DNA from 4 places in the Rhizobium azibense genome. Region 2 is predicted to be linked to each of the others. Evidence: predicted binding sites of a transcription regulator. Region 2 holds the regulator's gene; each other region holds the start of a gene.
The links. Region 2 encodes PhoB, which activates phosphate uptake and scavenging genes when phosphate is short. Its sites were predicted from a motif close to TGTCATNNANCTGTCAT; they were not measured.
Positions count from the first base shown of each region.

Region 1 (7,550 bases), on a different contig from region 2:
GAACTGCTGGAAGAGAAAATCGAGCTCTGGCTCGGCAAGAGCACGCAATTGCCTGGCCGGTCAGGGCTTTAGGGTTTTATGCCGCAGAGCATCTCGCGCTTGCCGGCGAAACCCTTGCGCCGCTCGACCGCAAATCCCGCTGCAATCAGATTGCGCCTGACGAAGCCTGCCGCGGCATAGGTCGCAAAGCTTCCTCCGCAGAGAGTCTTCTCGCAGATGAGCCGCATCAGTTCTTGCGACCACATGTCGGCGTTGCGCGACGGCGCGAAACCGTCGAGATACCAGGCATCGAAACCGGGTTGGGCGGCCGCAACGCCATCGAGTGCCGGGCCGCAGACAACGCTCAAGGTCGTCTGCTCGTCCAGTGCACGCGTCACGGTGCCTTGCGGGTGGGCCGGCCACAGCGCCGTCAGCGCCTGCCGCTCGGCATCGATTTCAGGAAAGTGCGAGAGTGCGCGAGCGATCTCCTGAGGGCGCATCGGGTAGAGCTCGAAGGAAATGAAATTCAGATGTTGGCCGATTTGGCGGTTCACTTTCCATTGTCGCCATGTTTCAACAAGGTTAAGCCCGGTCCCGAACCCCAACTCTCCAATGCGGAAACTGTCCTTGCCCGTCCACCGTTTCGGCAGGCCGTTGCCCGCCAGAAAGACGTGGCCGCATTCGAGCCGCCCGTCGGTCTGACAATAAAAATGGTCGCCAAAGGCCTGTGAATAAGGCATATCGCCCTCGCGCCATTCGAGCGGCTGGCTCGTGCTGTCCATCTGGTCGGGATCAATCTCTGTCATGCCTAAAGCCGATAGTGCGGCTATCTCCTCTGGTCAATCGTCCGTCAGCCTGCTGATCGCCGGCGGCGGCATCATGGGGCTGTGGGCGGCGGTTCATGCCGAGCGGCTCGGCATCGACACGCTCCTCGTCGATGCGGGCGAATTGGGCAAGGGTGCGAGCGGCGGCTTGCTGGGGGCGCTGATGCCGCATCTACCGGACAAATGGAATGCCAAGAAGCAGTTCCAGTTCGATGCGCTGGTTTCCCTCGAAGCCGAGATTGATGCTATCGAAACTGCTACCGGTCTTTCCACCGGCTACCGCCGCTCGGGCCGCATCATCCCGCTGCCGAAGCCGCATCTGCGCAAGATCGCGATCGCCCATTCCGCCGATGCCGCAACACATTGGCATCAGCATGGCAGCAGCTTCCATTGGAATGTCGAAGATACTCCGCCGGTTTTAGGCTGGATCGACCCTGCCGCCGGGGAGAGCGGCTTCGTGCACGACACGCTCGCTGCCCGCGTAGCACCCCGCGCGCTGGTCGCTGCTCTTGTCGCCTTTCTGAGGCAGGCCAAGCGAGTGAGCATTCTCGAGAATGCTGCGGTTGGCGGTCTCCAACCGGAACGCGGGATCGCCGAAGCCGGTGGGAGTACCATCGCCTTTGGCCGCTGTATCGTCGCGGCAGGTTACCAGTCATTTCCGCTTCTGCAGCGGTTCACGCCCGGACTGGAAAGGCCGCTCGGCCAACCGGTCAAGGGGCAGGCGGCGCTGTTGAAGGCAGACATCGATCCTGCCTTTCCAACAATCTTCCGCGACGGTCTTTATATCATTGTTCATGAGGGCGGCCATGCTGCCATCGGCAGCACCAGCGAGGCCCGTTTTTCCAATCCCAATACGACCGATGCCCAACTCGACGCCCTGATCGAAGCTGCGCGCGAAATGGCCCCCGTGCTTGGGGATGCGCGGGTCGTCGAGCGCTGGGCCGGCCTTCGTCCAAAGGCGATCGACCGCGATCCGATGATCGGTCCGCATCCGATATATCCGAAGCTCATTGCCTTGACCGGCGGCTTCAAGGTCAGCTTCGGCCTTGCCCACCGTCTTGCCGAAGCTGCCGTACATATGGTGGAGGGCCGTTCCCCGCCTTGCGACCTGCCGGAAAGTTTCGCGTTTTCGAGCCACGTCATGGCTGCTTCACGTTAAACGTGAATTAGAAGCTCGTGCTTTTCGTTATTCTGTCATGCAAATCACCTATCTGCTTGGGTATCGACGGCGCCGGAATAGACTGCGCGCCCTTCCTTTGATGGAGGAAATTGCATGCGCTATGCCATTTGCTTCACCCCTGCGCCGAGCGATCCGCTCAGCCAGGTGGCGGCCAATTGGCTCGGCCGCAACGTCTTTTCCGGCGAGATGGTTGAACCTCCGGCCGTTCGCGGCATCGGTATCCACGAGATCGCGTTCCATACTGCCGTGCCGCGCCGCTACGGTTTCCATGGTGTGCTGAAGGCGCCGTTCCATCTTGCCCCCGACGTTTCGGAGGAGCAACTTCTGCGCGATATGATGCGCTTTTCCGGCAGCTTCCAACCGTTCCGGATTCCAAGGATCGAGGTTGCTCGCCTGCGCAATTTCTTCAGCCTGATGCCGGCGGTTCCTTGCGACCAGATGCACTATCTCGCTTCGGCGGTCGTGCAGCATTTCGACTACTTCCGCGCACCGCTTTCCGAAGCCGAGATCGAGCGCAGCGATCCGGATTGGCTATCGGCCGCGCAGTTTGCCAACCTGCATCGCTGGGGCAATCCCGACGTGATGGACGAATTCCGCTTCCACATGCCTGTGACGGGACCTGTCGATCTTGTCGACATGCCGCGCATCGAGCAGGCGCTGCGTAACTTTTTCGAGCCTGTTCTCGCCGAGCCGGTCACCGTCGCCAACATCGCGCTGATGATCGAGGAAGGCGCAGGCGGGCCGTTCCGCGTCCATTCGCTGCATCCGATGGGAAAGGTCAGTGCGCGCAAGATCGCCTGATCACTTTTGTTCAAGAACGGTGGTCCCAAAGATGCTATATCCGGCCGATGGACAACATCTCCCAGGAACAGGCAACCGTAGCCATGCCGCTGTCTGGAGCGGAGACGACGCGATTCTGGCGTGACCACCGATTCGGCGGCATGGAATGCCTGAGCGCCACGTTCCTGACGCATGAGTTCGCTCCCCATGCCCACGAGACCTTCAGTATCGGCGCTATCGAAAGCGGCAGCCAGATCGCGACGATCCGGGGCACGCGCGAAAGCTCGGGGCCGGGCGATCTCTATCTGATCAATCCCGGCGAAATCCATGACGGCGTGCCTGTCGAGGGTGGCTATCGCTACCGGATGATCTACCCCGATACGTCACTCTTCCGGGAGATCCTGGAAGATGTCACCGGCCGCACGTTCAGCGGCATGCCCGCCTTCGGCAAGCAGATCCTTCACGATCCCCGGCTTGCCGAGGCTTTTTATGAGGCGCACCGTGCGCTGGAATCAGGGGCCGGTGCACTGGAAACCAGCCAGGGCATGTTCCTTGTGCTAGAAGCCATGTTTAGGCATCACGGCAGCTCGATCATCGTGCCCATCGACACGCAGGAGCGGTCGGCCGTGCAGCGCGCCCGCGATTACCTGATGGAAAACTACGCCTCCGACGTCGGACTTGACGAACTCGCCGCCGTAGCCGGCCTCAGCCGTGCGCATCTGATACGTGCCTTCCGCAAACAGTTCCACATCACCCCGCACGCCTTTCTCACCGACATCCGTATTCGCGTTGCCCGGCGCAAGCTGCAAGCGGGCGGACAGCCGGCGGAGATTGCTCTTGAATGCGGTTTCGCCGACCAGGCGCATTTCAGCCGGCATTTCAAGGCGCGCACCGGTGTGACGCCCGGCCAATACCGCGCGCGGTAGTCACTTTCGTTCAAGACTGCCACTCATCTCCTTTCTAGAAAACTCCGCATCAAATCGGAGATCCTGTCATGAATGAGAATGAAAAATGGGCGGAGTTCCTGGGGGGCATGCGAGCCATTTCGCCGCTGATCGCCGCCGTCATACCGATCGGCCTCGTCTTCGGCGCGGTCGCAGTCACAAAAGGTCTTTCCCCGGTCGAGACGGCACTGATGAGCGCACTGGTCTTTGCCGGCGGCTCGCAATTCGTGGCAATGGATATCTGGACGCATCCGGCCTCGTGGACAAGCGTCGGTTTTGCGGCGCTGCTCGTCAATATCCGCCATGTGCTGATGAGTGCGTCGCTCGGCACCAAGATGCAGGCCTTTGGCAGACGCAGACGCTATTTCGCAAGCCTCTTTCTTGCAGATGAGATCTGGGCGATGGCGGAATCCCGCTCCGGCCTTGCCCGGCTCACGCCTGCTTGGTTTGCTGGGCTGGCCGCGCCTTTCTATCTCGCCTGGGTGCTTTCGAGCTTTGCGGGCGCGACGCTCGGCGCTTTCCTTGGTGATCCCGTGGTGCTTGGACTTGATTTCGCCTTTCCTGCCGTCTTCATCGTGCTCGTCACAGGCTTCTGGAAGGGATCGGAAACCGGCGCTGTGCTGATTGCAAGCGGTGCGGCCGCGGTAGCAACTGAACATTTCGTACCAGGCGTCTGGCATATCGCAGCCGGCGCTGCCGCCGGCCTGCTTGCGGCGGTCGCCAGCGGCAGCCGGCGCGCGGAGGTGACGCAATGACAGTCGATTTCTCCACCCTCGTCGCGATCATCGCCATGGCAGCGGCGACGGTGCTCACGCGCCTGAGCGGCCTTGTGCTCGTGTGGCATGTGTCCTTTGAAAAAAGCCGCCGAAAGGTGATCGAATCCATTCCGCCTGCGGTTCTGATGGCGGTCGTCGCGCCGACCGCCTTTGCCACCGGTATTGCGGAATCAATCGCCTGCGCGGTCACCGCCATTGCGGCACTCCGCCTGCCGATGCTCGTTTCCGTGGCGCTTGGCGTCCTCTGTGTCGCGCTGTTGCGGGCGGCCACAGGCGAATGATCCTTCGCAGAGGCGGCGACTTGTGCCGTAGTGGCGAAAGTCAGTTTCGCATTTCCGTCTCGACATTCCGTTTCCGGGTGCTACCGTTTCGCCTGACGTTCAAAAGGTGATTTGATGGCTTCCGATACCTATCCGCGCAATCTTGTGGGCTATGGTCGCAATCCCCCCGATCCGCAATGGCCGGACGATGCCCGCCTCGCCGTGCAGTTTGTCATCAATTACGAAGAGGGCGGCGAGAGTTCGATCCTCGACGGCGATCCTGCGTCCGAGAACCTGCTGTCGGAAATCGTGGGAGCATCGCCCTGGCCGGGCCAGCGCAACCTGAACATGGAATCGATCTACGAATACGGTTCGCGCGCCGGGTTCTGGCGGCTCTGGCGCATGTTCACCGAGCTCAAGGTTCAGGCGACAGTCTATGGCGTGACGCTAGCGATGGCCCGCAATCCCGAGGCCGTCGCGGCGATGAAGGAAGCCGGCTGGGAGATCGCCAGCCATGGCTACCGCTGGCTGGAGTACAAGGATTTTCCAGAAGACCTCGAGCGCAAGCACATCCTCGAGGCGGTGCGTCTCCACACCGAGCTCACCGGCGAGCGCCCATACGGTATGTACCAGGGAAAGCCCTCCGACAATACGCTGCGGTTGGTTCAAGAGGAGGGCGGGTTCCTCTATTCGTCAGACTCTTATGCCGATGACCTGCCCTACTGGGTGAAGGGGGTCGATGACAAGCCGTTTCTCATTATTCCTTATACGCTAGAAACCAACGACATGCGCTTCGCGACGCCGCAAGGCTTCAATTCCGGCGATCAATTCCTCACTTATCTCAAGGATGCCTTCGATACGCTGTACGAAGAAGGCAAGGCCGGCAATCCGAAGATGATGTCGGTCGGCCTGCATTGCCGTCTCGTCGGTCGGCCCGGTCGTGCTGCATCCCTGAGGCGTTTCATCGAATATGTGCTCAAGCACGACAAGGTGTGGATCCCTCGCCGCATCGAGATTGCAGAGCATTGGCACAAGAACCACAAGCAGGACATGGCCTGATGATCCGGCGGGATGAATTCGTGTCGCGTTTCGGCGGTGTCTTCGAACATTCGCCCTTCATTGCCGAGCGCGCCTATGACGACGGTTTCATTGGCGACGAGTTGACTGTGGACAAGGTGCACATTCCGCTCGTTGCGATCTTCCGCGCCGCAAGCGAAGAGGAGCGTCTTGGCGTGCTTCGTGCCCATCCCGATCTTGCCGGACGCCTGGCAGTCGCCGGTGAACTGACGCAAGACAGCAAGAAGGAGCAGGCAAGTGCCGGTCTTGATCGACTGAGCGCCGAAGATCATGCCCGCTTCACTGAACTCAACGCCGCCTATGTCGAGAAATTCGGCTTTCCCTTCATCATCGCCGTGAAGGGACTTAACAAGGACGATATTCTCGCGGCTTTCGAAAAGCGCATCGGCAACGACCCTGACCAGGAATTTGCGACCGCTTGCGCTGAGGTCGAAAAGATTGCGCTATTGCGCCTGACATCCATGCTTCCGGAGAAGTGAATGACCGAGAATACCACTGCCAGCCTGCCGTCGTTTGCGACCGGCGCGATCAATCTTGCTTCCGCGCGCCTCGGTGCAAGGGGCCTCTATGCGACGGACGAGTTCTTTGCGCCGCTGGAGCGCATGCTGCAGGATGAGCCGGCGAGCTTCGATCCGGAACTTTACGACGACAACGGCAAGTACATGGACGGCTGGGAAAGCCGTCGCAAGCGCGTGCCCGGCCACGACTGGGCGATCGTCAAGCTTGCCATGCCCGGCCGCATCTTCGGCTTCGACGTCGATACCAGCTATTTTACCGGCAACTATCCGCCGCATTGCTCGATCGAGGCGGCTTTCGTCGAAGGCGGCGATCCGACCGATGCAACGGCGTGGACCGAAATCCTCGCGAAGTCGCCTCTGGGGCCAAGTGCACATCACTTCTTCGAAAATGCCCACAAGGAACAGATCTGGACGCATCTGCGCCTGCATATCTATCCCGATGGCGGCGTCGCGCGCCTGCGCGTCTACGGCTCGGCCTATTTCGACTGGTCGAAGGTCGGTGAAAGCGAGGAGGTTGACCTCGGTTATATCTTCAACGGCGCCAAGTCGCTTGCCTGGTCCGACGCCCATTACGGCCACCCCGACAAGATGCTTGGCCCCGGCCGCGGCATCAATATGGGCGACGGCTGGGAAACCAAGCGCCGTCGCGGCCCGGGTCACGACTGGGCTGTGATCCGCCTGGGCCACCCGGGCATAATCAAGCGCGTCATTGTCGATACGGCCTTCTTCAAAGGCAATTTCCCGGACTCCTGCGAGCTTCTCGGCGCTTATCGGCCCGATCTTGGTGATAGGCTGAGCCAAGCCGACATTGCGGCTTCGGAAAACTGGAAGCCGATTCTGAGCCGCACCAAACTGCAGATGGACCACATCCACGAATATGGCGGGAATGCCGTCGCCGATATCGGGCCGGTGACGCATGTCCGCATCGCGATGCATCCGGATGGCGGCATCATGCGGCTGCGGCTCATCGGGGTGAAGGGGTGAGTTCTTCCTTCTTTATCGCCGCTCGCCTATATTCGAGGCATCAGGAGTGATGCCTCGATGAAGTCATCGAAAGTGCTGGAAAATGACAGGCAGGCCAACCGCGTCGCCACGACGCGTTTCAACGGGGCGAAACCGCGTATCTTTGGTTCCGCCGCCCGCGGCGAGGAGGGGCTGCCCGGGACGACGCTATTCGATCTGCGCGGGTTGCTGAAGGAGTTGCAGGCGCCG
Region 1 covers NZ_SMBJ01000010.1:229,643-237,192, forward strand. The annotation lists gene EV130_RS24515 (response regulator) at 1-72, shown strand, start outside; gene mnmC2 (tRNA (5-methylaminomethyl-2-thiouridine)(34)-methyltransferase MnmC2) at 69-785, opposite strand; gene EV130_RS24525 (NAD(P)/FAD-dependent oxidoreductase) at 784-1,962, shown strand; gene EV130_RS24530 (DUF1045 domain-containing protein) at 2,077-2,784, shown strand; gene EV130_RS24535 (AraC family transcriptional regulator) at 2,832-3,689, shown strand; gene EV130_RS24540 (AzlC family ABC transporter permease) at 3,758-4,462, shown strand; gene EV130_RS24545 (AzlD family protein) at 4,459-4,764, shown strand; gene puuE (allantoinase PuuE) at 4,879-5,802, shown strand; gene uraD (2-oxo-4-hydroxy-4-carboxy-5-ureidoimidazoline decarboxylase) at 5,802-6,299, shown strand; gene alc (allantoicase) at 6,300-7,322, shown strand; gene EV130_RS24565 (nucleotidyltransferase family protein) at 7,380-7,550, shown strand, end outside.
Region 1: a site for PhoB is predicted at 1,985-2,001, ahead of EV130_RS24530 (DUF1045 domain-containing protein). Genes of this name have one in related genera too.

Region 2 (7,550 bases):
CTGATCAGAGCGGGCATGACGCTGGCCCAGTACCGCGCCGACCTCGGACCACGGATGCGGTTAAAGCCCACGACGCCGCACGGCAGGCTACGGGCAGCCCGATCGCGGGAATTCGAGCGCCGTCTTCAGAAGAAGCTCGTGGCGGTCGCTGAAGAACGGATCAGCCTTGGCGCGTTTTATCGACGCGCCTTTATCGAGGCCATGCATTGACGCCAGATGAGGTCACACCTTGCCTTGACCGCGACGATCAGATCGCCGCCTGCATCAGGTAGAGGGATCGTTCCGGAGGAAGCTGCGCAACCATTTTCATCATGATCTTGGGATCGACATGGTGAACGGATCGCACTTGGCCGTCCCGGTAGATGATCGTCAAGACGCGCGTCTCTTCGTCATAATCGAGTTGGGCGATCGTTTTCGTGTACACCAGGAACCGCATGCCGTTAAACCTCACTGGTCAATGGAACATCACCAAGGTGATGGTGCCGACCATGACCCAACCGGAAACGATAATGAGGGACATTCTCAACAACGCCGTCTTGATCGTCATGGAATACTCCAAATCGCTTCAACCAAACTAGCTGTACTTTGGGACGAGTGTAGGCCGATCGGACCGAGCCTCATCCCGGTTGGATTGTATGTCTGACGCCTTTGGGCAAGTATGGGAGCCGAAGGCGGACTGGAATCACCTCCAGCGCGACTAAACACACACCAATATAGGCGGTCGCGTGAAATCGACGTGACACACGTGTTGCGAGAACATCTATATCGCGCCTCACAATCTCTGCACACAGTGGCGGGATCGGGTCGGACCCCGATACCGGTCAGAAGTCGCGAAGTGCGTAGCCGGCGCCGCGCACCGTCCGGATCACCTTGTCGGCCTTGCCGAGACTGATGCCCTTCCGAAGGCGTCCGATGTGTACGTCGACAGCGCGTTCATCGACACTGGCATCGCTGCCCCACAGCGATGCCCTCAATTCCGATCGGGAGTGGACGCGACCGGGGGACTTCATCAGAAACTCGAGTAGCCTGAACTCGGTGGGTCCGAGCTTGACTTCCTTTTTCTGCCTGTGGACCCGGCGGGCGTTCTTATCGAGCGTCAGATCCCCGACTTTCAGCGTGCTCTCCAGTAACGCTGGATTGAGACGTCGCAGAAGGTTCCGCAATCGGATGAGGAGTTCGACGGGGGAAACTGCCTTTATGAGGCAGTCGTCGGCTCCGGCCGAAAGGACTGCCAACCGGTCCTGTTCGAGGGGCGAGTCCAGAAGCACCACGATCGGAAGGCGGGCGGTCGCTCCGGTTGTCCTGAACTGGCGGCATGTCGAGATCGCCATCGAGCCAGGAGCCGGCGCACCGAATATCACCGCATCAGGCAGCCGCAACGCCACAAGCTCGACGAGCGATGCATGGGGGGGAAGACAGTTCACCGAATATCCTTCTGTCTCCAGAGCGTTCTTCAGCGTGGTGAGCAGATCTTCGTCCTGCTCGACAACAAGTATCCGCACCGACATCCTCTCCGGCCTCCCTGCTACGCTTCCATCGAATATCCCGCGCCGCGGACCGTGCGGATGACGTCCTGCATGTTGGAGAAATTCAGTGCCTTGCGAAGGCGACCGACATGAACGTCGACGGTGCGCTCGTCGACATAAATGTCGTGGCCCCAGACACCATCCAGAAGCTGCGAACGCGAGAAGACGCGTCCGGGCGATGACATCAGGAACTCCAGGAGGCGGAATTCGGTCGGACCAAGGCGGACTTCGCGACTCTTGCGGTGGACGCGATGCGTTTCGCGGTCGAGTTCGATATCCCCGCATTTCAGCACCGTGGAGAGCACCTCAGGCTTGGCGCGGCGCAGCATCGCCTTTACGCGGGCAACCAGCTCTGGCGTGGAGAACGGCTTGACGACATAGTCGTCGGCCCCGGTGGAAAGGCCGCGCACGCGCTCGCTTTCCTCGCCGCGCGCCGTCAGCATGATGATCGGCAGACGCTCCGTTTCTGGGCGCATGCGCAGGCGGCGGCAAAGCTCGATACCAGAGACGCCGGGCAGCATCCAGTCGAGGATCAGGATATCCGGCGTGCGCTCCTGAAGCCTGATTTCGGCCTCGTCGCCGCGCAGGATGGTGTCCACCTCGAAACCTTCGGCCTCGAGGTTATAGCGAAGAAGCACGCTCAGTGCTTCTTCGTCTTCAACGACTGCAACTCTCGGGATCATGCGGTTCTGTCTCCTGAAGGCGGGTTCGCAACAGTCATTGCGTGACCGCGCCGACGGTGTTGGCAGTGTCGTCCTTCGGACGTTCGCCTTCCGGCTGTGCGCCGGTCGCCATGTAATAGATCGTTTCGGCAATGTTGGTTGCGTGATCGCCGATGCGCTCGATGTTCTTGGCGCAGAAGAGAAGATGCGTGCAACTGGTGATGTTGCGCGGATCTTCCATCATGTAGGTCAGCAGCTCGCGGAACAGCGAGGTGTACATGGCGTCGATTTCCTCGTCTCGCTCGCGGATCGACTTCGCCTTGTCGGCTGAACGCGAGGCATAGACGTCGAGTACTTCCTTGAGCTGTACCAGCGCCAGTTCGGAAAGATGCTCGAGACCGCGGGCGAGCTTGCGCGGAACGCCGGTGCTCTGCACGGCAATGACACGCTTGGCAGTGTTCTTGCCGAGATCGCCGACGCGTTCGAGATCGGCCGCGATGCGGATCGAGCCCATGATCTCGCGAAGGTCGGAGGCCACCGGCTGGCGGCGGGCAATCGTGACGATCGCCTTGTCGCCAATCTCGCGCTCGGCGTGATCCATGATAACATCGTCGGAGATGACCTTCTGGGCCAAGCCAGCGTCACCGTTGACAAGCGCGCGGACGGCGTCCGACACCATCTGCTCGGCAAGCCCGCCCATTTCCGAGATGCGGCGGGACAAATACTTCAGATCCTCGTCATAGGCAGAAAAAATATGGGTCGATGCCATGGGGATTGTCCTTGAATAGCCTGAACGCCGCAGATCAGCCGAAGCGGCCCATGATGTAGTCCTGGGTGCGCGGGTCGTCCGGATTGGTGAACATCTTGTCGGTGTCGTTCTCCTCGACGAGATTGCCGAGGTGGAACATGGCGGTGCGCTGCGAAACGCGGGCCGCCTGCTGCATCGAATGCGTCACGATGACAATGCTGTAGTTCTCGCGAAGCTCGTGGATCAGTTCCTCGACCTTGGCGGTCGCAATAGGATCAAGCGCCGAGCATGGTTCGTCCATCAGGATGACTTCCGGGCTGACGGCGACGGCTCGTGCGATGCACAAGCGCTGCTGCTGGCCTCCCGACAGACCGGTGCCGGATTCCTGCAGGCGGTCTTTGACTTCGTTCCAGAGACCGGCCTTGTGGAGGCTGCTTTCGACGATCTGATCCAGGTCAGCCTTCGACCTGGCAATACCGTGGATGCGCGGTCCGTAAGAAACGTTCTCGTAGATAGACTTCGGGAACGGGTTCGGTTTCTGGAAGACCATGCCGACGCGAGCGCGCAGTTCCACAACGTCAATGTCCGGATCGTAGATATCCGCGTCGTCCAGCTTGATTTCGCCCGTGACGCGGCAATTGTCGATCGTGTCGTTCATGCGGTTCAAGCAGCGCAGGAAGGTGGACTTGCCGCAGCCCGACGGGCCGATGAGTGCGGTAACGGTATTTTCGCGGACGTTCAGGTTCACGTCGAATAGCGCACGCTTCTCGCCGTAGTAAACCGACACCGTCTTGCCGACCATCTTGTAGGCGGTCGCGTTCATTTTCTGCTCCAGAGCCTTCTCAACTGCTGTTTCGGTCAACATGTTCATAATCCTTACTCCGTTACCAGCGGCGCTCAAAGCGCTGCCTGAGGAAGATGGCGATCGCGTTCATCAATATGAGGAACCCCAAAAGCACGAGAATTGCGGCGGAGGTTCTCGATACGAAGCCGCGTTCCGGGCTGTCCGCCCAGATGTAGATCTGGCTCGGAAGCGCCGTCGACGCCGCGAATATCCCGTCCGGAGGGCTCGTGATGAAGGCGTTCATGCCGATGAGCAGCAGCGGCGCGGTTTCTCCAAGAGCTCGCGCGAGCGAGATGATCGCTCCCGTCATGACGGTCGGCATGGCGAGCGACAGCACGTGGTGGAAGATCATCTCGTGTTTGGAGGCGCCGACCCCCAGGGCCGCCTCTCGGATCGAGGAAGGCACCGCCTTCAGCGACACGCGTGTAACAATAATGAGCGTCGGCAGCGTCATCAGCGAGAGGACGAGGCCGCCGACGAGCGGAGACGACCGCGGCAGGCCGAAACCGTTCAAGAACACGGCGAGCCCGAGGAGACCGAACACCACCGACGGGACCGCCGCAAGATTGTTGATGTTGATTTCGATGAGATCGGTGAAACGGTTCTTGGGAGCGAACTCTTCCAGGTAGATCGCCGCCGCAATGCCGATCGGGAAGCTGATGGCGAAGCAGACGAGCAGCGACCAGAACGATCCGGAAATCGCGCCAGCCAAGCCAGCCAGTTCCGGGAAGCGGCTGTCGGCATTGAGGAAAAGCGCCCAATTGAACGGACTGGAGATTACGCCCTTGGATACGAGCTGGTCGATCATGCCGATCTGCTCGTCGCTGATGCGCCGCTGGCTCTCTGGCGTATCCCGGCTGATCTCGCCTTTGACGAACTGGTCGGCCGGATCGGACATCGGGATGACGAAGCTGCTCGGTGCCTTGAGGCGTGCTGGATCCTTAATGACTGCATCGCGAACGAGGAACGGTGCCGAGGATGTGAAGAGGTCGAAGAAGGCCTTCTCCTGCCTGCGTGGCAGGTCCCCAATCTGGTTGCGCAGTGCCTCGCGCACGGCGCCGCGCCAGTCGGCCTTCATCATATCACTTGTATCGAGCTCAGCTTTGCTGAGGTCGATGTTTATGGTGGCCACCGTCTGGGTGAACGCCTTGTACCCGGTGAGCGTCAGAGAACCGATGAGGAAAGCGAGGAAGCCGAGCGCGAAAATGATTGCGATCATGCCATAAGCCTGGAGACGCCGCTCAGCGGCATAGCGTGCCTTCCGGCGTGCCTTCATGTCATCCGAATGCCAGTTCACACGCGTTCCGGCGACTGCGGTCGTGGACATCAATATTTCTCCCGGTACTTGCGCACGGTGCGCAGCGCGATGAGGTTCAGGCCGAGTGTGACGAGGAAGAGTACAAGGCCGAGTGCAAAAGCCGCCAGCGTCTTCGGGTTGTCGAACTCGGAGTCGCCGATGAGAAGGGTGACGATCTGGACGGTCACGGTGGTGACCGCATCGAAGGGGTTGAGTGTGATCTTCGCGATTAGGCCGGCTGCCATGACGACGATCATCGTTTCGCCGACCGCACGGCTAAGGGCCAGAAGGACGCCGCCGATAATGCCAGGCAAAGCGGCCGGCAGCAGGACCTTGCGGATAGTCTCGCCCTTGGTTGCTCCCAGGGCCAGCGAGCCGTCGCGCATGGCACGCGGCACCGCCGCAAAGGCGTCGTCCGAAAGCGAGGAAATGAACGGAATAATCATCACGCCCATGACAAGGCCGGTGGCAAGCGCGCTGTTCGGCGACGAGGCTATCCCCACGGAAGCGCCCAGGGCCCTAATAGCAGGGGCGACCGTCAGCACGGCGAAGAAGCCGTAGACGACCGTCGGAACTCCCGCGAGAATTTCAAGAAGCGGCTTCACAACGGCACGGAACCGCGGATGCGCATACTCGGTCAGATAGATGGCGGAGAGTATCCCCGTCGGAACCGCAACCAGCATAGCGATCGCCGAGATGACGAACGTGCCGAACAGGACCGGAAGAACGCCGAACGCGCCTTGCCCGGCCACCTGGTCTGCGCGGATGGCGATCTGAGGCTCCCAACGCAGGCCGAAGAGAAATTCGGTGACCGGAACCCTTGCAAAGAAGTGGAGCGCTTCGAATACGAGCGAGCCGACGATGCCCACTGTGATGATGATGGCAACCAGGGAGGAGAACATCATGAAACCCGTGACCGCAGTCTCGACACTGTGGCGGGCGCGATACCTTGGGCTGATCACCTTCATCCCGAGAAATGCACCCACCGCGACGATGCAGAAGCCAATCGCCATCATCAGATAGGTGGAGTAGGTCTGGAGCGACCGAAGATGTTCGGCTGCAGCAGCCACTTCAGGCGTTGGCTGGCGGAAGAGGTTTCCGGCCGCAACCTGGCGGATTTCGCCGATGAGCAGCGATAGTGCAGCACTGTCCATGCCTTCGGAGCCAGGATATGAGGCGAGCACAAGCTGGTTCACGACGCTGGACTGGAAGGCAAGCCAGAGAAGAAGAAAGATGGAAGCGGGAACAGCGGTCCAGATCGCAGCGTTGAGACCGTGGTAAATCGGCCGGGAATGCGCCTTGATGCGGCTCGTTCCTGCCGTTGTCGATACGGCGAGGGCGCGCAAGCCTCCGAAGTAGGCCGCGACCACGGCTGCGGCAACCAATACGAGGAAGAGATAACCGAACATGTTGCCCCCATATAAGAAGAAGCCGCCCGCGGGCTGCGCAGGCGGCCGGTGAAGTTCGATATTACGAGCCGAGCTTCTTGGCTGCCATGACAGCCTTCTCGACTTCCGCACGCTTGGATTCGTCGAGAGGCGTCAGACCGCGTTCAGCAAGGTAGCCGTCCTCGCCCATCGAAGATTTGGAAGTATATTCTTCCAGGAACTCCTTCATGCCAGGGATGACGTCGCGGTGCGCATTCTTGACATAGATGAAGAGCGGTCGGGATACCGGATAAGAGCCGTCCTTGATGGTCTCGAAGCTTGCCTCGACGCCTTCGATCTTGATATCCTTGAGCTTGTCTTCGTTCTCATAGAGGAACGAATAGCCGAAGATGCCGACCGAGTTCGGATCGGATTCAAGACGCTGAACGATGAGATTGTCGTTTTCGCCGGCTTCGATGAACGGGCCGTCCTGACGCATGCGCGAGCAGGCTTCCGTGTATTTTTTCTCGTCGGCTTTCTTGAGGTCAGCCATGCCTGGGGTCTTCTCGCAGCCCGGATGCATAACCAGTTCGACGAATGCGTCACGGGTACCGGAGGTCGGCGGCGGTCCGAAGGCGACGATATCGACGTCCGGGAGGGACTTGTCGATGTCCGACCACTTCTTGTTCGGGTTGGCAGTCAGGCCGCCCTTACCGTCGGGAAGCTGCGCGGCGAGCGCCTGGAAGATCTGCCCCTTGGTCAGGTTCCAGTCGCCGGTATTGGACCTGGATACGGCGACAGACAGGCCGTCATAACCAATGAGAGCTTCGGTGATGTCGGTCACGCCGTTGCCGGCGCAGAGCTTGACTTCCGATTCCTTGATTGCGCGGGAAGCGCCCGTGATATCTGCGAAGTCTTCGCCGACGCCACCGCAGAAGGCCTTGAAGCCGCCGCCCGTGCCGGTGGACTCGACGACCGGAGCGGGCTTGCCAGTCTTGTTGGCAAACTCTTCAGCAACTGCTTGAGTGTAGGGAAACACGGTGGAGGAGCCGACGATCTTGATCTGATCGCGAGCCGATGCGACGCCTGCAGTTGCCAGCAAAATA
Region 2 covers NZ_SMBJ01000005.1:326,595-334,144, reverse strand. The annotation lists gene EV130_RS14865 (hypothetical protein) at 1-210, shown strand, start outside; gene EV130_RS14860 (KTSC domain-containing protein) at 248-436, opposite strand; gene EV130_RS14855 (winged helix-turn-helix domain-containing protein) at 822-1,508, opposite strand; gene phoB (phosphate regulon transcriptional regulator PhoB) at 1,526-2,209, opposite strand; gene phoU (phosphate signaling complex protein PhoU) at 2,244-2,957, opposite strand; gene pstB (phosphate ABC transporter ATP-binding protein PstB) at 2,992-3,807, opposite strand; gene pstA (phosphate ABC transporter permease PstA) at 3,821-5,107, opposite strand; gene pstC (phosphate ABC transporter permease subunit PstC) at 5,107-6,486, opposite strand; gene EV130_RS14825 (PstS family phosphate ABC transporter substrate-binding protein) at 6,548-7,550, opposite strand, start outside.

Region 3 (7,550 bases), on a different contig from region 2:
ACGCGCAAGGAATTCGCCACGCTTGGAAGCCTCGGCGACGTTCAGCAGGAATTGCCGGAAGCAGAATTCGCCGCACGGCTTCATGAGTTCTATCGCGCCATCGATCGGGCGGCGGATCGGGTGTTTCAGGCGCAGACGGCCGGCCAGCAGGATCTTGCCGTCGATATCTTCAGGCGAAGCATCGAGTATCGCCTCTCCAACGACTTTGAGACAATGCTCGCGGATGCCCGGCGCGAAGAGCGCGGAGAAGTTGCCGAAGAGCTGGCCCGGGTGAGAAACACCCAACATACGGTCCTGATCGCTGCGGGAATGGTTTCGGTCCTGGTCATCGCCGTGGGCCTTGGTCTGGGCCTGACGCTCCAGCATTCGATCGCTCGCCCGGTCCGTCTGCTGGCGGCCGGCGCTGAAGCGATTGCCAATGGTGCACTTAATCATCGCATTCAGACGAGCCGCCGTGACGAATTCCTGGTACTTTCGCAAAGTTTCAACAAGATGGCCGAAGCGATCGAGAGGCAAAGAGCAAGCCTGACATCCGCCCAGGCAAGACTCGAGCGCGAAGTCGATCAACGTACCCACGAGCTGCGGCAGGCAAATGACCAGCTGCTGTCGCTCGACAGCAAGCGCAGCCAATTCCTGGCGGATGCAAGCCACGAACTGCGAACGCCGCTGACCATCTTGCGCGGTGAAGCCGAGGTGGCGCTTCGCGGGCGACCAGGGCTTGCAGCCTTCCGCGATGCATTGAACCGGATTCAGGTGTATGCAGCCGACATGGCACGGTTGCTTGAGGATCTGATCGACTTCACGCGTACGGAGATCGATGACGTCACCTATGACTTCGAAACGATCGAGGCCGAAGGCGTGGTCGTTGCGGCCGTTCACGAAAGTGAAATACTTGCCCAACAAAGGCAGATGGAGGTGCAACTCCTTTCAAAAGCGCCAAAGCAAATGATCCGGGCAGATTCCAGACGCTTGAAGCAGGCCTTGATGATCGGGATCGATAACGCCATCAAGTATGCCGACCGAGGTGGCAGGATCGACATAGACATTTGTCGCAGCGGTAACGTCCTGGCGCTGACCATCCGTGATCATGGCTGCGGGATCGATCCGGCGGAACTGCCTTTCGTCTTCGACCGATATTATCGCGGAACGAACAATGCCAGTCGTGCAGCCACGGGTCTCGGTATCGGGCTGCCGATTGCCAAGACCATCGTCGAGAGGCATGGCGGCACGATTACCCTTGCGCCTGCGCCGCAGCGCGGCGCAGTTCTCACCATCCGGCTGCCTATCGCAGAAGGGGAAACAGATGCGGATATTGATTGTCGAAGATGACCGGCGCATTTCGGGCTTTCTACGGCGCGGCCTCGAGGCGGAAGGCTATCATGTACAGCTTGCCGAGGATGGGCGTGACGGCCTCGAACGGATCCGTCATGAGAGCGTCGATCTGGTCATACTCGACCGCATGATCCCCTATGTGGATGGCCTTGAAGTATGTCGGATGATCCGGCAGGAAAGACGCCCCGTGCTCGTCCTTATGCTCACCGCCAAGGAGAGTGTCCGCGACCGCGTGGATGGGTTTCAAAGTGGTGCTGACGATTATCTCATAAAGCCCTTTGCGTTCGACGAACTGATTGCGCGGATCGAGGCTCTGCGCAGGCGCCGCCCAACGCTCGAGTGCACTGACCTTCTCCAGGTCGGCTCACTGATCCTCGATCCGGCAACGCGCCGCGTCACGAAGTCTGACCGGGAGATCGATTTCACCGTGCGGGAGTTCGAATTGCTCCGCTACCTCATGCTCAATGCCAACAAGGTGGTCAGCCGTCAGCGGCTGCTGAATAACGTCTGGAACTACGACTTCGATCCAGGAACAAAGATTGTCGAAGTCTATATCCGTTATCTGCGGCGTAAGCTCGGCGGGAGCGATCAGTTGGCTATCCGCACGGTGCGTGGGGTGGGTTATTGTCTGGTCGCAAGCCCGTCATAGTCTTGTGCAAATGCAGGAACTCGGCTGCGGCAAAACCGGTCGCTGGTGTCGCGGCATCCGCGATGCGGTGGACTGTCGGCCCATTGCGAGCGTAAAAGAGCGAGTATCCTTCGGCGTTGCCTCAAACTGTTGCTATCCAAACAGACCGGAACTCCAGTAGAAGAGAGCCGAGATGAGCGCTGCGGCGGGAAGCGTGATAACCCAGGCAATGACGATGTTTCCGGCAAGCCCCCAGCGCACCGCGGAAATCCGTCTTGCCGCTCCAACGCCGATGATCGAACCGGTGATCGTATGCGTGGTCGAGACGGGGATGCCGAGCCATGTGGCGCCGAAGAGCGTCAAAGCGCCGCCTGTTTCGGCGCAAAAGCCCTGCATCGGATTGAGCCGGGTGATCTTGGAGCCCATCGTATGGACGATCCGCCAGCCGCCGAAAAGCGTTCCGAGCGCCATTGCCGCTTGGCAGGAGAGAACCACCCAAAACGGTACATGAAAACTTTGGCCGAGATGACCCTGCGAATAGAGCAGAACTGCAATGATGCCCATCGTCTTCTGCGCATCATTGCCACCGTGGCCGAGCGAGTAGAGCGAGGCCGAGACAAATTGCATGACCCGAAAGGTGCGATCGACGGCAAAGGGGGTCTGTCGTACGAAAATCCACGAGACGACGAGGACCAGAACAAGTGCGAGGAAAAAACCGATCATAGGAGACATGACGATGGCGCCCGCGGTCTTGAGCAGACCGCTCCAGACGATCGAGTTCAAGCCGGCCTTGGCAAGTCCCGCGCCAACCAGCCCGCCCACAAGGGCGTGGGAGGAGCTGGAGGGAATGCCGAACATCCACGTGACTATGTTCCAGATGATCGCGCCCATCAGCGCCGCAAAGATGACCTGCGGCGTGACAATGCCCGGATTGATGATGCCGGTTCCAAGGGTTTCTGCGACATGCAGCCCGAAAAAAAGGAAAGCTATGAAATTGAAGAAAGCTGCCCAAAAGACAGCATAGTGCGGTCGCAGCACGCGGGTCGAAACGATGGTTGCGATCGAATTGGCCGCGTCGTGCAGGCCGTTCAGAAAGTCAAAGAACAGCGCAATACCAATGAGTCCCACAAGCAGGGGGAAGGCAAGTGTAACCTCCATCAGACGTTCTCGATCACGATACCGCTGATTTCGTTGGCGACGTCCTCGAAGCGATCGACGACCTTCTCCAGCTCCCCGTAAATCTCGCTGCCGATGATATAGGCCATTGTATTCGAGGTGCCGTAGCGGCTGAAGAGATCCTTGAGACCCTGGTCGTGCAGGTCGTCGGAATGACCTTCGACCCGGGTGACCTCCTCGGCGATGGCAGTAAGCCTGGGCGCATTGGATCCTATCCTCTCCAGTAGAGGGATCGCCTCGGCTATCAGATGCGCCGCCCGGACGATCGCCCCGCCCATCTCCTGCATGCGCGGATCGAACGAATTCTGCTGAAACAGACGGATGGTCTTGACCGTTTTTTGCATCATGTCGATCGCGTCATCCATCGATTGGATGAGATCCTTGATATCGCCGCGATCGAAGGGAGTGATGAAGCTCTTTCTGATGGCAAGCAACACCTCGCGCGTTATCTCGTCTGCTTCGTTCTCCAGACGGACGATCGTCTCGCAATGATGCTCGATCTCACTGCCAGCCAACAACTGGTTCAAGGCTTCGGCAGCTGCGACAACGGTGCGCGAATGTTGAGCGAATAGATCGAAGAATCGATCTTCGCGAGGCATGAGTCTACGAAACCAGCTGATCATCGGCATCCCATTTAACTGTCACAAATCTGTCATACTGGAGCGATGCCGCGGTGAAAAGCACCGGTATCCTTTGTTTCGCGGATAGTCGCAAACGGGTTACACATCTTGTTTCATGGCGTTGGCGCAAGCCTGCGCAAGCGTCGACGATGTGCCATCGAAATCGACAACAATACCATCAAGGGACGATCCTTCCGCCCCTCAGCGGGTTCGTCGCCGCCTTAATGAGCTAATTTTGGATAGTTTGCCCACTTCACGACATTCTTCCCTATGAAGATCCGAAGTCCGTTCGCGATACCCGTCCATGACCGATCCTGCGAGCAGCGCGATCAGTTTCGGCAACGAGGGGCACTTCAGGCGGTCACTTCCTCATTTGTTGTCGCCGATCAGAACGCGGTTTGGGTTTGTCAAAAATAGTCGCGCTGAGGGATTGACGGTTCGTTTCTCATCCGGGCCGATGCTGGATAATTCGATATCACTTTTCGCCGGGGAAAGCCGCTTGCCCTGGTGAAACCATAAGACTTTGACGCTCTGAAGGGGCAGTGCGGTGCCGCAAGTCGGATTTTGCCTTTGCCTTGCATTCAGAAGCGTCTATTTATGTCGCCGCAAGCTCGATTTGCCGCACCGAGGTGCGGCAGGATGAAATGATCAAAGGAAGACGCTATGGCGACTGGTACCGTGAAGTGGTTCAATGCAACAAAGGGGTTCGGCTTTATCCAGCCAGATGACGGCAGCGGCGATGTCTTCGTTCACATTTCCGCGGTGGAGCGGGCCGGCCTGCGCGGCCTCAACGACGGCCAGAAGATTACCTATGAACTGGTCAAGGATCGCAAGTCCGGCAAGATGTCGGCGGACAACCTGCAGGCCTGACGCCGATCTGATCCGATAGTAAAAAGGCCGGGCTCGCCCGGCCTTTGACGCGGGAGCCGGCAGTCCTTTTCGCGTTCTCGGTGGATACCGGCTCTTCATCGCAAAACCGTCATTTCTGGGAAATCGCCCATCAAGCTGATTTGGACGGCTCGCCTCAGGTCTGCCTGTTCCGTTTGAGAAGAGCGGCGCGGATTTGCTCAGTTTTGCTCGGGGCAGCAGCGGTGGGTGGCTCGACGCGAGGCACACTGTGCTCGTCGTTGTTTCGTTTCAGGCTGAGAAGGCGTCGCTGCGCGACAAGTCGGTCTTCAGTCGAAAGTGGCTCCACGGGCTTGCCATCGATGTCATGGCGCATCGAGTCAGATTGGGCGCTCGCGAAATAGTATCGTTTTGAGTGGACAAAGGAGCCAACGGCTCGGCGCAATGCCGTGGCCTTGACATCAGGCTTTGCCAGCGCGCGGATATCGTTGAACAGGCCGAGCGCGAACGGACGGATCTGATCGCCCGGCTTGTCGGGGAGAATTCCGATCGGACGGACCAAAAGCACGCTGATCGCCGCTGCCTTTTGAACATCGAACTCCGTCGCTGCAATCGGTGTCTGGCTGACGGTCCGGGATTTGTCCATGAGTTCCTTACCTTGCATTTCTTCTCACTAGGGATCGATTGTGAACAGACGTTGACAGCAAGTCTATCTTCTAGTTTTCCGCTGGCGGCGCTTTATCTAAACGTAGACGAGCACTTCGCAACAGCCTCTTGCGCCGCTGAGCGGGCGGGTGGACAAAGATCACGATGACCGGGAGCAAGTCATGTGCCGAAACATAAGGACGCTGTTCAATTTCGATCCGCCGGCGACGGACGAAGAAATCCGTGACGCTGCGCTGCAATTCGTGCGAAAGCTTAGCGGGACGACCAAGCCCTCGAAACGCAACGAGCCGGCCTTCGAGCGCGCGGTCGGTTCGATCGCGGCCTGCGCACGCGAGCTGCTCGATTCGCTTGAGACATCACATCCGCCGCACAATCGCGAGGAAGAAGCCGCAAAAGCCCGCGCCAGAACGCTGAGCCGATTTGCGTGATCGTTCCGACGGTCGGCTGCCGCCGCCGCCAACGCGGTTCGCCTTCCGGGCGAAGAAGAGGCCGGCCCTCGCAAGGGCGGTCCGGCCCGCATGACACGTAGACTTCCGGCTAAAGGTAAGGAGCACCCTCGGTGCTCCCGCGGGCGGCTTGCAGGATGCAGTCGGTGCAAAACTCCAGCTCCAAACGGCCTGGTTTAACGGGCCGCGTCACCGCACCGTCCGCCAAGGCATAGAGGATCGCTAGCCTTAACGATGCCCCAGCGTTCTCAGCGTCACCGCATCACGGAAGGACAACTCCATGTCAAATGTCTGCGGCCTTCCTGAAACAACCCTCCGTGCTGAACCCGATTGCCGGGCTGTCGTGCGACGAAATATCCACTGATCACCGCGCCGGGCCCGCAGCCCTGGGATGGTTCTGCACCAAAATGGACAGCTTGATCCGCCCAACCGCGCCTTCGAGCTGAAGTGAGTGCGAAGAATCGACTTCAAGATCGGCGTGGGTTGCCTCGAAAAGATCCACCTTATCACGCGACGGCATCATCGATATCGCACAGTCACTGGCACGACCCAGCTTCCTACAGCATGATCTTGCGAGGTCGTTCTTCGACTGCCAGCGGAATTGAAAGGCTGTTTGGCTGAGCCGCCCATCAAACCTTGCGTTGCTGCGGCCATCGCGTCCTGCCCCGGCTTTAGGTCCTGTCGGCCCCGCGCCGCCCCGCAACGGCTTTGCCGTCCTCCACCTCCGTTCCGGCCCTGTCGGGTGCGGGCCTGCGCTTGAAGCCCGTCATTCGGACCACCGTAGCAGGTCGCGATGGTCGCGGCCTCAAAACGGAGGTTTCGACATGAGCAGGCACCAAACTCACCAACGATCCGACATCTACAACCGCATCACCGACAAGATCATCGCCGACATCGAACAGGGCGTGCGGCCCTGGATGAAGCCCTGGAGCTCAGCACATGCCAACGACCGGATCACCCGACCTTTGCGCCACAATGGCCAACCCTATTCGGGCATCAACTGAAGCGTTGCGACTTTCGGCGACGCAGCAAGCGAGGCTGAAACGTCCGCGGGATCGACACCGTTGAGCTTAGCGACATGAAGCGCGGCCGACTTCATTCGGTTCTTGCGAATTCGTCTCGCTATAGGCGAGGGCTCCCGTGCCTCGCCGATTTGTTGACTATATCGCCGACAACGTCTCGCGCTTCCGCTACGAGTATCGCTCGGTTCATGGCTTTCGGACGAAAGAGACTTCCAGTCTCACGCCAGAGCATGATATTTGGCCGCTCTGGCTGATCGTGACGGACAGTTCGAGCGAACGGCGGAAAGGGCAACGAGTTCGCGCATTGTAGGGAACGGGCGTAAATTTCTGACGATCACAGCGCTTCCGCGATCGCCAGAACCTTCAAAAGCTTTCTTCTTCCGGGGCCGAATGCTGGAATGTATTCAAGCGTGCGGTCGCGGCTTCGCTGACTACGAATTTGAGCTTGGGCGCCCGGGGATGTGGCTTAAGATTGATTTCGAGAAACCGCCGTCGACGCAAAGGTCCTGACCGGTGATGTAACTTGCAAGTGGGCTTATCAGGAACTCAATCGCATTAGCAATGTCTCTTGAATCGCCGATCCTCGAAAGCGGGATCAGGTCCTCTCTTGCCCGCTTGATCGCTGGATCGGCGTACATCTTTTCGGACATTGGAGTGTGGGTCATTCCCGGAGAGACGATATTTGAGCGAATGCCATCGGGCGCCCATTCCAAGGCGAGGGTTTTTGCAAGCATCGTTAGCGCCGCTTTGGTTGGACTGTATGCACCTGATCCCGCATGGGGGACTTGTCCCGACATTGACGATGTGAAGCATG
Region 3 covers NZ_SMBJ01000001.1:377,708-385,257, forward strand. The annotation lists gene EV130_RS01820 (sensor histidine kinase) at 1-1,329, shown strand, start outside; gene EV130_RS01825 (response regulator transcription factor) at 1,304-1,981, shown strand; gene EV130_RS01830 (inorganic phosphate transporter) at 2,114-3,118, opposite strand; gene EV130_RS01835 (DUF47 domain-containing protein) at 3,118-3,759, opposite strand; gene EV130_RS01840 (cold-shock protein) at 4,420-4,626, shown strand; gene EV130_RS01845 (ProQ/FINO family protein) at 4,781-5,248, opposite strand; gene EV130_RS01850 (DUF2277 domain-containing protein) at 5,430-5,696, shown strand; partial or broken gene EV130_RS01855 (ArdC-like ssDNA-binding domain-containing protein) at 6,539-6,715, shown strand; gene EV130_RS01860 (SDR family NAD(P)-dependent oxidoreductase) at 7,168-7,550, opposite strand, start outside.
Region 3: a site for PhoB is predicted at 3,776-3,792, ahead of EV130_RS01835 (DUF47 domain-containing protein). Genes of this name have one in related genera too.

Region 4 (7,550 bases), on a different contig from region 2:
CGCCTCCTGGACGGCGAGATCCGCAGCTGGTCTCGGTCGACGAAATCGGGATGGACCATCGTCTCCTTCTTCTGCCCGAACTGCGGAACGCGCCTCTGGGATGGCGACAAGGACCGGGAGGACGATGTCTGCATCAAGGGCGGCTCTCTTGACGAGCCGCTGGATCTGACCGACGCCGTCCACATCTGGGCTAGCCAGACGCTGCCCGGCGTGATCATCCCCGAGCACGCCCGGCGACACCCGAAGGATCCGGAATAGGCCCGGGCCGCCACATACATTGATTTCTCAATGGCAAGCGATCTGGCAGAGCTTCCTCTTGCCGTGGCTATGACGCGCCTAGATCACCACAAGATGGAGTTGCATTCGTTTTGCGCTAGCCTCACATGAGTATCTTGCGGTTGATAAATTTTCGGAAGTGCCAATGATTTGGAACCACCGCATCACCCGTATTCTGGTCGGCCTATCACTGCTGGCGCTTGTCATCGTTCTTATGCTGCCCAGCCTGACTGGCTTTACAAGCCTCCACGGTACAGTGAATGCACGATTTGCGATCGTGAACGCTCCCATCGACGGCGAGCTTCAAGAAGCACCCCCAAAAGTTGGTGCGCACGTGTTGGCAGGCGAACCGCTCGCCTTGATACACAATGCCCGCGTGAACCGCGCAATACTGACGTCGCTGCAGGCCGACCATATGACCGCCGTCGAACATGTTACGGCGCTAAAGCGGGAACGCGACGAGCTCGTCCGGCTTCGTGATCAGTTGGGTGCACGCATGGAAGTCTTTACGCGTACAACCATTGCCGACCTGGAGCGACAAGTCGAAATCCTGAACAAGCGGGTCAAGGTCTCAGAAGCGCAGGACAATGTCGCGCAGGTCGACTTTGACCGGCGGCTGGCGCTCGAGGCCAAGGGTATCCTCTCGAGGGCGCAGAGTTAGTTTCCGCTAAACAACGCCAAGGGAGATCGAATCGCGAACAGGAAGCCGCTAAACTTCGCAATTGGGGTGGAAAGCGGCCAACCGGAAAGTTTTTACTGACGTGTTGCAATCGCCGTTGCGGTCCCGCCCATACAGACCGCCGCGCCGCGGTTCATCAACTTCACCGCGCGCGGAGAGCTCAGCGCGTGCCGGGCCCGCGCACCGGCCAGCGCGAAGGGGTATTGCGCAATCGACAAGATTATTCCGGTGACAGCTGCAAGCAGCAAGGCGTCCGCCATGCTCACCCTCGAAACATCGATCACCGTAGGCAAAATGGACACATAAAATAGGACGGACTTGGGATTACCGAGCGTAATGAGAATGCCGGACATGAACGCGCTCCGACCGCTTTCGTGGGCAGCAGGGATGGAGCCGGCGGTGGGATCGGCGCGCCAGAACTGCACGGCAAGCCAGCTTAGGTAGGCGACACCGGCCCACTTGATAACGATCAATAGGGTCGTGAACGTTTCGGCGATGTAAGCGAGGCCAGCGAGCGCTGCTGCCAGATAGATGATGTCGCCTAGCACCATGCCGGCCGTCATCCACCCGGCCAGGCGATACCCGGATCGCAATGACTGTGCCACGATTGCCACGATCTGGGGACCGGGAATGATGGCGGCGATAGCCAGCGCGCTGCAATATGCAATGAGGCCTGAGAGGTCCATTGTTCCTCGGCACGTCAGACAGTCTTCGATTATGCACTTATTATAGACGGACACCGGCAGTGGCAAGGTCTGCAAGGGGCTCGAAAAGCGAAGTTGCAACTAATCGGGCGGATAATGCCTAACCGGCGCATTTCGCGGCAGACCGTGGAACGGTCGAGGCCAAGTTGCTGGCAGCTTCCGCCGGAGGTGTTTGCGCCTCGATTAGCTTCATAGCAGCCTCGACCTTCTTCAGGTCAAATCGGCCCATCCGTTGTGAGTATGTCGAACGTGACCGCTACGATCGTCGAGAAGTCAATCGCTGGCTCGTTGAAAGCGGCAATGGTTTAGATTGGGAGCGATACATTGCGCGCTCCCGGGGGAGTCGGCCTCTGGCACGGCGTGGGTCGCCTAAAACTTCTGCCGCGGCTCTCGCGAGCCGTTTCCCGCTCGATATCGAAATATTCCTCCAAGTCATCGCCTACCGCGGATGAAAATCACCGGCCGTCAACCTGAAGGATGCTCGCTTGCTCTCGGTCTCGAATACCAGGAGCTGTTCCCGCGCAAGCGGCAGCAACCGCTCGATCAGCCGGCGGACGCTGTTGCGGACGGATTGGTTCCCAGCGCGCCGCAATGATTCCTTCTTCCACCCAGGCCTGCGTCCGGCCTGGATGAGCAGGAAGAATTCTGGGGGATGTGGCTCGGCACGCGTCGCATCAGCAGAAGGCGCGCGATTTCGGTCTGCGAAGTCCAGGTTCAGACCCCGCGCTCGGCCTCAACGTCGAGGAACCGTTCTCCTATGAGCGCAGTCCCAAGCGGCCGAAAAAAGGCGGCCGGTCATGCCTGCCTGGGTGCCGGAGCAGGCCACTACACGAGGCCGATGCTTCAGGAATTCTCGAACCGTTTCTGCGCGTCGGCACTCATCCCAAAGCGCTTCATCGACCTCGTCAGGACATGGGTGGTCATTCATTGCAGAAACACCCTTGCGAAAGGTTTGAAACTTCCGAAACATCTGGAATGCGCGCTCGTTCGCGCTGATGAACAGCAAAGCGCCATCCATTCCCGCTGAGAGCAGAAGTCCTGAACGGGCAGGCGCCCCGCGTGCCAAAGGAAGCCGGAAATTCAAGCAAGGCCCAGAAAGACAGGATCGGCAAACAGGGGGACACGAAGGTCAATAAGAATCGTCAAGGGCACCAGCAAGATCGCTGAAGGAGTTACTGCCAGAGATCGCAGCATTTGATGCAGCAACTTTTGTGGCAGCGGACCAGAATCGCTATTGCTGCGATGTCACGAAACTGAGCAGCACCGGGCCAGCCACAATCGTTACAGAAGGCCGGAGAACACTTTCCGGAACATTCGCGGCGAGATGATGTTTGGGAGGGAAGCCAATCAACGCGACCGGCGTGACCGGCTGCGTTCGACGGTCGAACTTCCAATGTTCATCAGGAGGCTAAGATGGCTGGAAAACGGACACACGAGCAGGAGTTGCGAATTATCGAAAAGCGAGAAAACACGACCAATGCCGGCGACGACTTCGACCCCTCGGTGGATCTGAAGAAATCCCGCGCGGTGCGTGCCCGCGAGCGGGGGAGCCCGACACCGCAGAAGCCAGCCGAAATACAAGGCGAAGATCGCGCGATCCTGCGAGGTGTCAATCAGGAAAGCAAGCATCATAAACCTAAGGGCGGCCACTAGTGGAGTCGGCAGTTGAAAAAGTCGTACGCGGGCAAAGTTCAGCCGACACCGAAATCATAGGCAGAGATTGCATGGGGCCGAGAACCTCAGATTGCTCGAAATCGTACGCTAAAGGTCGAACGACCGCCCCCCATGCACGTTGATAGCCCCACAGGACGACGCCGATTCCAACCGCGAGCAAGCCCGTCGCGAAGGCGAGCACGATAGGACAGGCAGGCAGCGCTCGCGGCCGCCGCAACGCGTGCGGGCTACAATGACACGCCCACTATCGCAGCTTTTCGGATTGGGCGAAGGATAGAAGCTTCACGATCGTTCAGTGAATGTCCCCCGCCGCTTCTTGGTCTGTTTCGCGAAGGCTTTTTAATAAGTAGAGGCGCCGAAACCGACGCCTCTAAGTTGTTGTCGAAAGTGATCGGTTAGCCGATCAATGCGTTGTCGTCGCGCTTGATCGCGACGATGGTCGAGCGCGGCAACTTGCCTTCGCCGTCCGGAAAGGGGGCGTCGGGGTGCTGGATGCCGACGAACACCGTCCTCTTGTCTGCCGACCACGTCATACCGGTGACTTCTGCCCCCTTCGGGGCGGTCAGGAAGCGTTCGATCCGGCCGGTTACGGGGTCACCGGCGAGCATCTGGTTGTTGCCTTGACCAAGAAAGTCGCCTTCGTTGGTGTCTTCGCCGTCCGTTTGGATCCACAGCAGGCCAGTCGAGTCGAACATCATGCCGTCCGGGGAGTTGAACATGTTGCCCGAATTAATGTTGGACGAGCCGGCATAGGTGTCCTTGTGCACGTCCGGATTGCCGGCCATGACGAACAGGTCCCACGTGAACTTGCCGTCGGCATGGTCGTCATTTTCCGGATACCAGCGCACGATCTGGCCGTAGGCGTTTTTCTCGCGCGGGTTCGCCCCGCCGACCGGCATTTCGTCGCCTCCGGCATTGGTCTTCACGCCGCGATTGGTGTTGTTGGTGAGCGCGCAATAGGCTTCGATAGCGACCGGGTTGATTGCAACCCATTCCGGACGGTCCATGGTCGTGGCACCGACCTTGGACGCGGCTTGGCGGGTGAAAACGCAGATCTCGTCCATCTTCATGCTGGTGGTGTCTGGGGTGAGAGCCAGCCACTCACCTTTGCCGTCGTCGGAGAACTTGGCCACATAGAGTGTCCCCTCGTCGAGCAGACGGGAAGTGTCGCCGCCCGGAACATAGATGCCGCTCGAGACGAACTTGTAGAGGAACTCGCCACGTTCGTCATCGCCCATATAGACGACCACGCGACCGTCTCGTGCGATGACCACAGCGGCGTTTTCATGCTTGATGCGGCCGAGCGCGGTGCGCTTGACCGGGGTGGACGACGCGTCCGACGGATCGACTTCGACGACATACCCAGCGCGGCGCGGCTCGTTCGGGTTCTTTGAGACGTCGAAGCGCGGATCGAAAGCCTCGTAGCCATAGCGGGTCTCGGCCACGATGCCGTAGCGCTTGAAGTCTTCGGGCATGGCGAAGTTCGGGTCAGTGGAACCGAAATAGCCGTTAAAGTTCTCCTCGCATGTCAGGTAGGTGCCCCACGGCGTCTTGCCGGCGCCGCAATTGTTGAAGGTCCCGAGACAGTCGGTGCCGTTCGGATCGGCCTCGGTCTTGATGAGATCGGAGCCAGCGGCCGGACCGGAGAGCTTCATCGGCGTGTTGTGGTGGATACGACGGTTGAACGGGCTGTCGAGCACGATTTCCCAGCCCTTTTCGCCTTCGGCGACTTCCATGACGGTGACGCCCTGCAGGTTCTGCAGAATCTTCACGTCGTCGGCGCTCTTCGGCATGCCCTTTTCATTGTGCGGAAGATTGGTCTCGTTGTTCACATATTCATGGTTGAGGGCGATCACCTGATGATCGCCGATCACGAACAGTTCCATGCCGTCGGTGTTTTCACCGAAGACCTTATTCGAGTTTTCGACGCTGACGCCATTGATAGGATCGATATCCGGAACATTGGGGAATAGGGGCTGGCCCCACTTGGCGAGCGGTTTCCAGCTATAGCCGTCCGGAACATGGACAGTGTTGTCGGAGAATGCTTGGATCGGCTTGAAGGCAAAGCGGTTGGCGGCGTCCTGAGCCTGGACAGAAGTTGAGGACATTAGATTGCCGAGCGTGCCCATGGCAGCGGCGGCCGAACCGATGGCCAGAACACCGCCGAGGAAGCTGCGGCGCGAGATGGCCGATTCGACGACGCGATCAAAATCGGTTACAGCGGGAGGAGGGTTCTGTAGTTCATCCCATTCGTCCCAGGACAGCTTGTTTTTATCGATCTCGGTCATGACGCTTCTCCATCGTTGCTTTTGGAATAACCCGATGAGGGCGTATCGTTGGAAAATTACATCCTGATGACGATTGGTTGAGCTTTGAACTAAGGGCGAAACAGCCAGCGTGCAGTATTCCTAGCTCCCCTCGATAAGCTGGAGATCTTGAATTTTGCGCCAGCGCCACTCATGCATTGCTGTATTCGCCGGAGCGACATCGGATCGCCCCGTTTAAGGCTAGATGCCACTATTGTTGCCACGCGCCGTCACCAAAAGATATCACCGGTGCTGTAGTGCCCTTCGTGAAGCGAGGGCATGGCTGTTCTTTCGTTGAAACCGAAGTTGCTGATCCAACTGAATGCAGATCGGCCGGCGTCCACGCCGCCGACCATTTCATCGACCCGGTATCCCGTTGCGGGACGCGACAGCGGGAAGCCCCTCCAATTCCCCCGCGTGCGACGATGATGCCCGCCATTTGGAGCTCGGTGAAGATCTTCGCAGCGAAATCAGCAGAAAAAGTACGTCACCTTTCTCGATTTGGCGCCCCAAGCGCGGTTTATACCAAAGGGTGGGACCGCCAGTTAATCTAGTGGACAACGGCAGCGTCTGCCGGCAGGTCTCGTAGACAGCGTCACGGCCTCGATGGCCGCAGACCTTTCATGCTCTCGGGAACTTGGATAATACAGTCGCGATCGTCGACCACTTGCCGCCGTGATGATAGTTCGGTCAAAGCCAAGGAAATGCGATCCATGGACATCAATCAGGTCAGGTATTTTCTCAATCTGGCAGAAACTTTGAACTTCACGGAAGCTGCACGCCGCAGCGGTGTCTCGCAGCCCAGCCTCACCCGAGCGATTCAGCGTCTTGAGGAAGAACTGGGCAGTCCGCTTATCTATCGCGATGGCAAGGACAGCCGCCTGACCGCGCTCGGCCGCGACATCCAGGCCGAGTTCATGCGGATCGAACTCGCGCTTCGAAACGTGCGCGAGCATTCCGAGAGCACAACGCTCGGTCGGCGCCGTATTCTCGATATAGCTGTTGCCCCGACGATCGGGCCTGGTGCTTTCACCGCATTCTTTGACGACGTGCTGGGCCAGCTTCCTTCGTTGAAGATCAACATGCATCAGCTGGCGGCCGGCGAGGGTGTGAACGAGGTGCTTTCGGGCAAGTACCACGCCTGTATCCTGCCACGGGCGCCGCGGCCCAACCACAAGCTCAAGGTCGTGCCGCTTTTTCGCGAACGATTCCTCCTCGCCTGCGCGGAGAGCCATCCGCTGGCCCGCCACGATGTCGTCAGCACCGAGGTGCTTTCCGCCTATCCCTATGTCGACCGGCTGGCCTGCGAGTTCCACACCGAGATCACCGAGCACCTGATGGACCATGATGCGGTCATGCAGCCGCGCTTCAGTACCGAGCGCGAGGACTGGGTCCAGCGGATCGTCGCCGAAGGCCGCGCGATCTGCATCATCCCGGAGCGGTCCGCCGTCGCGCAGGGCATAGCCCTGCGGGAAGTCGAAGGGATATCCCTGGAGCGCGAAGTGGTGTTCGTAATGATCTCCGGGTCCGGCACACCGCTCGAGATCCGTAAGATCGCGCAGCTAGCTGATCGGCACGACTGGGGGCGAGGCAAAGTGCCGTGATTGCGGCTATTGAATCTATGCACAGGCTGTATTGGGAATCCTGACGGCCGTTCGCCATATTCGGGCAGCAAAATCCAACAACGGAGATAGGGCAATGACCTATACAAAGACCGACGAAGCGGTCAGCAGGCTCACACCCGAACAGTATCGGGTGACCCAGCAGAACGGCACCGAACGCCCCTTCACCGGGGAATATAATGACAACAAAAGGCCAGGCATCTATGTCGACATCGTCTCCGGCGAACCGCTGTTTGCCTCGGCCGACAAGTTCGATTCCGGCTGCGGCTGGCCGAGCTTCACCAAGCCG
Region 4 covers NZ_SMBJ01000001.1:128,542-136,091, reverse strand. The annotation lists gene EV130_RS00640 (GFA family protein) at 1-258, shown strand, start outside; partial or broken gene EV130_RS00635 (HlyD family secretion protein) at 422-925, shown strand; gene EV130_RS00630 (LysE family translocator) at 1,030-1,641, opposite strand; gene EV130_RS32420 (hypothetical protein) at 2,417-2,686, shown strand; gene EV130_RS00610 (hypothetical protein) at 3,073-3,312, shown strand; gene EV130_RS00605 (PhoX family protein) at 3,729-5,621, opposite strand; gene EV130_RS00600 (LysR family transcriptional regulator) at 6,353-7,243, shown strand; gene msrB (peptide-methionine (R)-S-oxide reductase MsrB) at 7,338-7,550, shown strand, end outside.
Region 4: a site for PhoB is predicted at 5,677-5,693, ahead of EV130_RS00605 (PhoX family protein). Genes of this name have one in related genera too.